Regions from separate parts of the Shewanella sp. GXUN23E genome, predicted to be linked through region 2. Evidence: riboswitches for the same ligand, from Rfam matches in the RefSeq annotation. Region 2 holds a riboswitch; the other holds the start of a gene.
The links. A riboswitch is a leader RNA that binds a small molecule or an ion and turns the genes downstream of it on or off. The one in region 2 is predicted to bind lysine.
Positions count from the first base shown of each region.

Region 1: linked by a shared signal. The riboswitch ahead of ACRRUX_RS09560 (Na+/H+ antiporter NhaC family protein) and the one ahead of lysC (lysine-sensitive aspartokinase 3) in region 2 are both predicted to bind lysine.

Region 1 is NZ_JBOZWP010000008.1:104,904-109,282, forward strand. Features, by position in the region: gene ACRRUX_RS09550 (hypothetical protein) at 1-195, shown strand, start outside; gene ACRRUX_RS09555 (thymidine kinase) at 277-855, opposite strand; gene ACRRUX_RS09560 (Na+/H+ antiporter NhaC family protein) at 967-2,526, opposite strand; lysine riboswitch at 2,636-2,834, opposite strand; gene ACRRUX_RS09565 (electron transfer flavoprotein subunit alpha/FixB family protein) at 2,935-3,858, opposite strand; gene ACRRUX_RS09570 (electron transfer flavoprotein subunit beta/FixA family protein) at 3,859-4,379, opposite strand, start outside.
Region 2 is NZ_JBOZWP010000004.1:92,980-97,358, forward strand. Features, by position in the region: gene ACRRUX_RS05530 (succinylglutamate desuccinylase/aspartoacylase family protein) at 1-915, opposite strand, end outside; gene lysC (lysine-sensitive aspartokinase 3) at 912-2,267, opposite strand; lysine riboswitch at 2,404-2,578, opposite strand; gene ACRRUX_RS05540 (DUF3293 domain-containing protein) at 2,696-3,127, opposite strand; gene arcA (two-component system response regulator ArcA) at 3,712-4,379, shown strand, end outside.

The DNA of each region.
Region 1 (4,379 bases), on a different contig from region 2:
ATTTGCTGGCTGTTGGTCAGCCTGATACTTTTCGCTATGCTGCTCTGGTTCGGACAATGGGACTGGCGCAGTTACACCGCCTTAAAAACGGCCGTCTCTATCGCCATATTTATTATCGGTCTGGCAGTGTTGCTTCACCCTGCGACCATCAGACAGTTTAAATATAAGCAGCTGGCAACGGAGTTCGAACAATAGTGCTGACGGATAAAAGGAGACCCGAAAGTCTCCTTTTATAATCAGTATGGGAGTTATTTTCCCTTTGTCAGCGTTGCCGAGTCAGTCCCACAAGGCTTCACGGAAATGCTTGCGACAGACTGACACATAGCTTTCGTTACCGCCAATGGCGACCTGCTCGCCCTCTTTCATGGCATTGCCATTGCCATCCAGACGCAGCACCATGTTGGCTTTACGGCCGCAATGACAGATGGTTTTCAGCTCCACCAGCTTGTCGGCCCAGGCCAGCAGATATTGGCTGCCAACAAACAGCTCGCCCTGAAAATCGGTGCGCAGCCCATAGCACAGCACCGGAATATCCAGCTTATCGACCACGTAAGCCAGCTGTTTGACCTGCTCCTTGCTGAGAAACTGACACTCATCCACCAGCACACAATGCAAGGTCTGGGCAGCATGGGCACTGGCGATCATATCCACCAGATTATCACCGGCACCAAACACCTGAGCATCCGATTCAATGCCTATGCGGGACGCGACTTTGCCCACTCCATATCTGTCATCGATGGAAGCCGTCATCACCAGAGTATTCATCCCACGCTCACGGTAGTTATAAGACGACTGCAACAAAGAAGTGGATTTACCGGCATTCATCGCCGAGTAATAAAAGTAAAGCTGCGCCAAAATTCAGTTCCCCAAAAAAGTGTACGGCGGCATTCTACCATTGCTCAGCGCAGGGCAACACCCATAAAAAACGCGGCACTCAGGCCGCGTTTAACACTGTCATATCGCCGCTCAGCGTGAGCCAGCCTTGATTTTCAGATAGATGATGCTCAGCACAAACAAGCCGCCACAGGTAGCTAGTCCGGCACCAACTGATTCAGTGAAGCCCAGCACTGTGTAACCCACCAGGCTTATCAGCGCGACAATCAGAGCATAAGGCAACTGAGTCACCACATGGTCGATGTGCGGACAGCTGGCACCGGTGGATGACAGAATCGTGGTGTCAGAGATGGGTGAGCAGTGGTCACCAAATACCGCACCGGCCAACACTGACGCCAGCATTGGCAGCATCATGGCAGTGTGACTGCCCATGGCCATATCGGCGGCAATCGGCAGCATAATACCAAAAGTCCCCCAGCTGGTGCCGGTGGCAAAAGCGGTCAACCCAGCCAAAACAAACATCACCGCCGGCAGCATTTCGAACGGAATATTGCCAGACGCCAGACTCGCCATAAACTTACCGGTTTCCATCTGACCAATGACGCCGGCAATGGTCCAGGCGAACAGCAGGATCCAGATAGCAGGCAGCATGGATTTGGCACCGGCAGTCAGGCCTTTGAGGATCAGTTTCTTGTCAATTCCCTGCATCAGCACCATCGCCAGGGTGACACCCAGACCGATCAGCGCACCGAAGAACAGTGACGAACTGACATCAGTATTTTCAAATGCCTTGATTAAGTCGAATGGTTTGCCATCAGCAGCCAGCGCATTGGCGCCGCTGGATACCATAAAATACACAGTCGCCAGCACCAGGGTACCAATCGGCAGGAACAGTCCCATCACTCTGCCGGTGTCGGCTTCAGGCAGATCGGCATCCGCACCCGGCGGTGTCTTGGCAGGATCCCACAACTCGCCCTTCTGGGCATTGCGTTCATGGGTGCGCATTGGTCCCACATCCAGACCAAACAAAGACACACAGATCAGCAGCAACAGCGCAAAAATGGCGTAGAAGTTCATGGGGATCATTTCCACGAATACGCTCAAATGACCGGCTTCACTCATACCATGGGTCGCCAGAATACCGCCGATCAGGGCTATAATGTAAGCTCCCCAGCTGGATACAGGAGAGATCACGCACACAGGCGCTGCAGTGGAATCCAGCAGATATGCCAGCTTGGCGCGGGAAATATAGTATCTGTCGGTCAATGGACGACACACGCTGCCAACCACCAGCGAGTTGAAATAGTCGTCGATAAACACCACGCAGCCGAGGAAAATGGTCAGCAGCTTGGCATCGCGTTTACAGCGAATACGCTGACGGGCCCACTCAGCAAACGCGCGGGCAGCACCACTGACGGTGATAAGCGCAGTAATCATGCCAAGCAGGATCAAAAAACCGAGAATATAGACGTTCCAGCTGTTCAGAGCACCGTCGTCCCAGAACAGTTTAGTGACGCGATCCCCCAGATACAGGGCGGTATCGCTGATATTGAATTGGGTCAGCAACAAACTGCCCAACAGGATCCCTACCCCCAAAGACAATAATACCCGGCGCGTCAAAATCGCCAGGAGAATGGCCACCACAGGCGGCAGCAAAGAAAACGCCGAATCGGCATAGCTGATAACTGTCATAATTGTTTTATTTTCTTTCGTTGTTTAATACGACGAATGGAGAACACTGAAGGAATGGGGATAAGTCACGGCCATGCGAAGACATCGCATGGGTATGCAGAGCACCTGTCCTGTCAGTAGCGCTCCATAGTAATGGCTTTCCATCATCCCGGTGGAAAATACTATGGCAGTGCTGTCCCTGTTCGGTAACAGCCCCAGCGATTGGCCCTGATAAACTCAATCACTTCGGCACCAACTCCTTTCCCGATCGATCACTGGTATCACCCTGGCAATCGGTACTGATAGGTGGCGCAACCTCTACTTAAGAACACCTTAATCTCAGGCGTGAGGGAGATAAAACCATAAGCGGTTGGGATATTGCTACCCCAAAACCGCTTCAAAACTGCTTATCGTGACCGGGCTCACAGATTAAAGCATATCGGTCAGTGCAGGAACAGCCTCAAACAAATCTGCCGCCAGGCCGTAATCGGCAACCTGGAAAATCGGCGCATCCGGATCCTTGTTGATTGCCACAATCACCTTGGAATCCTTCATACCTGCCAGATGTTGAATGGCACCGGAAATACCCACCGCAATATACAGCTCGGGGGCAACAATTTTACCTGTCTGCCCGACCTGCAAATCGTTGGGTACGAACCCGGCGTCCACCGCAGCGCGGGAGGCCCCCACCGCAGCCCCGAGTTTATCCGCCAACGCTTCGAGCAAAGCGAAGTTTTCACCGCTGCCCATGCCGCGGCCACCGGAGACAATAATGCCGGCATTGCCAAGTTCAGGACGTTCAGATCTGGTCAACTCCTGGGAAACAAACTCAGTATTGGCTGCATGCACTGCTGCAACAGGTTGCACCTGTGCACTGCCATCATTGCCAACGGCATCAAACGCACTGGTGCGGATTGTCATTACCTTCTTGTCATCCAGACTCTTGACGGTCGCCATCGCATTACCGGCATACACAGGGCGAACAAAGGTGTCGGCATCCACAATGCTGACCACCTCAGATAGCTGAGATACATCCAGCAACGCAGCAACCCGTGGCAACAGATCTTTACCCTGACTGCTCGCTGCAGCCAGAATGTGGCTGTAGTCAGGAGCGGCATCAACCACCACAGGAGCCAGATTCTGTGCCAGATGGGCGCCGTATACGGCATTGTCAGCCAGCAATACCTTACTGACACCACTGAGCTGGCTTGCAGAGCGAGCAACACCGGCACAATCATGACCGGCCACCAGCAAATGAATATCGCCGCCGATTTGCGAGGCAGCATTGATGATCTTGGCCGTTTCAGGCTTCAGACTGACATTGTCATGTTCTGCAATTACTAGAATGGTCATTTAGATCACCTTGGCTTCGTTTTTCAGTTTATCAACCAGAGCCGCAACCGACTCGACCATGACACCGGCCTGGCGGGCAGCCGGAGGCGTCACTTTCAGCACCTGCTGGTGAGTTTTCAGCGTTACCCCCAGCTCAGCAACGGACACCACATCCAGTGGTTTGCGCTTGGCTTTCATGATGTCCGGCAACTTGGCGTAACGGGGCTCATTCAGACGCAGGTCAGCAGTCACCACGGCAGGCAACGGCATGCTGAGGGTTTGCAGTCCGCCATCAACTTCACGGATCACCGTCAGGCGCTCGCCCTCAACCCTGATATTGGATGCAAAGGTTGCCTGCGGGGCATTCATCAATGCCGCCAGCATCTGTCCGGTCTGATTGTTGTCACCATCAATGGACTGCTTACCCAGAATAATTAATCCGGCCTGCTCTTTGTCCTGCACCGCTTTAAGCAACTTGGCCACAGATAAAGGCACCAGCTCTTCCTCGGTATCCACCTGAATACCGCGATCTGCGCCCAGGG
Region 2 (4,379 bases):
CAGATATTCCACCAAGCCTCCCACTGGTGAGTGGTATTTACGGTAGTCCCGCAACTCGCAGGCATAACGGGTCATGGTTTTGGCTGCCATGCTGCCGTTGACGACGCACCGGCTGGTCAGATAAGCCAGTATGCCATCGCAATCTTGCTGGGCATCCTGTAAATCAATGCGCTCCTGGGATCCCAACTCCAGCGTAAAAGCCTCCACCGCAGGTGGCATATCCATCCCTTGGTTTGAGGCATATTGCGCCAATTGCCACCAGGGATAAAAAGCCGCCTCATCCATAGCCCCGCCAAATTCATTGGGCATCAGCAGTACACAGGGAATGGCGAATAACCGCGCAGCATCCTTTGCGTATCCAGGACAATACAGGTGTTTACAGGATTTGGGGCCGGTATGCAGATCCAGCACAATATCCGCCCTGTGTGCCATGGCCTGCAGGCTCAGCGCCAAACGCCTGCCAGTGGTCACGCCCCAGGGGGAAGCCAATTGCCGCTCGCATTGCGCCAACAAATGTTGACGATAGGCCTGCAGCATTGCCGCAGGTTCCAGATGGCGATGAGCATCAAACCACTGCGGCAGCTCAGGTGTCAGATCCTGATACTCACGGTTCCAGTTTACCCCTGTGATAGGGTCAAATCTTCCCAGGGTAAATTCACCACTTTTCTGGTTAATCCCCAGTGGATTGGCCAGCGGTACCAGAGTGATGCGCCCAAGCAAATCGAGTTGTTCCAGGCGTTTCATCAACTGGAAAATCACCGCATTGCCCTGCACCTCAGCGCCATGCACATTGGCTTGTATATACACGCTGGGGGCCGCCGGATCCCGTCCCTCAAAGCGGAACACCGGCAGAGTCAGCTCATGCCCGGTAGCCAGCTCCCCCACCTTAACCGTGAATTTCTGCCAGCGGCTCATAACGCTGTCTCAAACAGGTTGGAGTGCAGCGCGGCAACCACGGGAGCGGCATCTTTTTCATCCACCAATACACACAGATTATGAGGGCTTGCCCCCTGACAAATCATGCGCACATTGAATGGCTCCAGCACGGTAAATACCCGACGGCAAACACCTGAGGTAGTGGCAATGCGATTGCCGATAATCGCCACCAGAGCCAGATTGTCTTCCACCGATACCCGGCAGTGCTCTGCCAGCTCCTGCAGCAGGGCTTCACTCAAAAGGCCGGTGCCGGTACTGTCAGAGCCGGTTTTATCCAGCGTCAACGACACATTCACTTCGGAAGTGGTAATCAAATCCACGGATATTCGATGCTTGGCGAGGGTCGCGAAAATATGTGCCAGAAAGCCCTGGGCATGCAGCATCTGCAGGCTGTGCAGATTCAGCAGCGTCTGTCCCCGGCGCAACGCTACCGCCCGATAAACAGGAGGATGCTCAACCTGGTGGCGGATCCAGGTGCCACCACGCTCAGGCTCCTTGCTGGAGCCGACAAATACCTGAATTTGTCGGCGTACTGCAGGTAAGATTGTGGCAGGATGCAGCACTTTGGCGCCGAAGGTCGCCATTTCCGCAGCTTCATTGAAGCTGATTTCCTCCAGAGCCCGGGCACCGGGCGCCAGACGTGGATCTGTGGTAAAAATGCCCGGTACATCCGTCCAGATCTCCACCGCCTCGGCGCGCAGCGCTTCGGCCAGCAGCGCCGCTGAATAATCACTGCCACCACGTCCCAGCGTTGTGGTCTGTCCCTGCTCATCAGCACCGATAAAACCCTGAGTCACAATCAAATTGTCTTTCAGTAGCGGCGCCAGCTCAGTGCTGACCAACGCCTCAATATCAGCAATCTGCGGCTCAGCGCGACCAAAATGGCCATCCGTGCGCATCACCCCGCGCACATCGAAACTGCTGGCTCTGGCGCCCCGTTCACGCAACACTGCGGCAAACAGCAATGAGGAACACAACTCGCCGGTGGACAACAATGCATCCATCAGGTGCTTACCGCGATTCAGTACCAGCGCATCGCTCAGCACCGACATCTGACTCAGCAACTTGTCCAGCTCTGACGCTACCTCGGCCGGACGACCAAGACAATCCAGAATGCCGTACTGAATGGCAGCCACCGACTTGAGCAACTCCAGCCGGCGCTCATCGGTAAGATTTGCCTGAGTCAATTCGACCAGCAGATTGGTAACACCACTGGAGGCACTGACCACAACAATTCGGGTCGCAGGATTGTTCAATACTATGTCGGCGCAACGCCCCATGGCCTGATAATCAGCTACAGAGGTACCACCAAATTTGGCAACAACAGTCATACCGGCCCCTCCACTAAGTAGAATGGACGCCGTAATCTGACTTTTTTGACTTGATAAAACATGACGTTATCTCCGAACTCACATCGTCCGGAGAGCCTGGTGCAGCGACAGCACCCCATGGGGAGGGAAACAATAACTCACCAGAAGCTCTCCACCATATACAGGTGACAATCGTCAGGATTCAACCTGAGCAATCGATACGCCCGGACACAAACCCGGGTATACCTCGGCGTCAATCCCCCTGGGTGAGTTTCAAGCAGGGTTTGTGCCCCTTGACTCACTTACCTGGTTAACGCTCCTCTTCTGTGTAAACGCTGCCTCTAACATGCAGCGGAGTTAAAAACTACCAATCAAGGTTAATAAAAGTCAATCTTTGTTTAATGCACAACAAAAATATTCAACCTGAGCCACCAAAGTAGTCATGCAATTTAAAATTCCAGCTCGGGCAATTCGCTGACCAGCTGCACTCTGGCCGAGAATTCACCCAATTCAATGGCTTCCATTTGTGAATGACAGGGTAGTAACCAAAGTTGTCCATTTTCGACAAAATATATACCCAATTGTCTGAAGTGATTTCCCAGTGCCAGGGCGGCCTGTTTGTCACAAAACAGTGCCCAGCTTCGCTCCATATGTGACAGGTCGGCACTGGCGCCAATCACCCGCCGATAAGGCACGTTAAGCTGTTCGATTTTAGCCTGTAACATCCTGTCATTTAAGCGATTTTGACAATTGGCTAGAGTCGTCCCCATGGGGTTAAAAGCAGTCACAATTGCGAAAGATAATGAAGGGGAAAGAGGTTGAGTAAGCAGGAAAACAGTTTGTTGATAATGATACCAAAGCGAAGACGTGAATTGAGTCATGATTAACTTGTGATTTATCTAAGCCCCGGCCAGTGTAGCCAGTTCCGGATAAAAGGCCAAGCTTTTGTGATTAGTATCACATAGGTATTAAAAACAATCTCAAATAAATTCAGAGGGTAATGAAATTTAGATGATATAGATCACGCCCTCGGCAGGAATTTTTAACATTTAATTTGTTAACAAATGCCTAAAACGAGTACAATAGCCCGGTCTGCTGACTAACCTTCTGAACGCAAGTACAAATCGCTTTCGTTACATCTAACCTGAGTGGTTAATCAGCAAATTGAGAGTTGTACAAATTGTCATCGGTCGGCAAATAAATTTTCGGCCATCACAAAGACACAACGACTGCGGAACTATTCGCATTCAAGTGCATCGAATATTGTACAACTTCGCAATGACCAGTACTCACCCTGGTCGATTGCAAATGGGCTAATCATGGAGTGAGTCGCCGTCCTAATCCCTTCTGTTTTAGAAGAACACTCGCGATATTTACGTTTGGTACGCGCTTGTTAAGGAGATTATTCTCCCGGACGACTGTTTAATGGTTAGCACAGCACCACATTGTCAATTAGGTAAATAGCATGCAAAACCCGCACATTCTGATCGTTGAAGATGAAGCCGTAACCCGTAATACCTTAAGAAGCATTTTTGAGGCAGAAGGATATGTGGTAACTGAGGCCAATGACGGCGCAGAAATGCATAAAGCTTTGCAGGAAAACAAAGTTAATCTGGTTGTTATGGATATCAATCTGCCAGGTAAGAACGGTCTGTTGTTGGCGCGCGAATTGCGTGAAATCAATAACATTGGCCTGATCTTCCTGACCGGTCGTGACAACGAAGTTGATAAGATCCTGGGTCTTGAAATTGGCGCGGACGATTACATTACCAAGCCGTTCAACCCACGTGAACTGACTATTCGCGCCCGTAACCTTCTGACTCGCGTAAATAGCGCAAGCGCTGAGGTAGAAGAAAAGAGTTCTGTAGAATTCTACCGTTTCAACGGTTGGACTCTGGAGATCAACAGCCGCTCACTGATCAGCCCACAGGGTGAGTCATTCAAACTGCCTCGCAGTGAGTTCCGTGCCATGCTGCACTTTGTTGAGAACCCAGGCAAGATCCTCAGCCGTGCCGATCTGCTGATGAAGATGACCGGCCGTGAGCTGAAGCCACACGACCGTACTGTAGACGTGACTATCCGTCGTATCCGTAAGCACTTCGAAAGCCAGCCAGATACGCCTGAAATCATCGC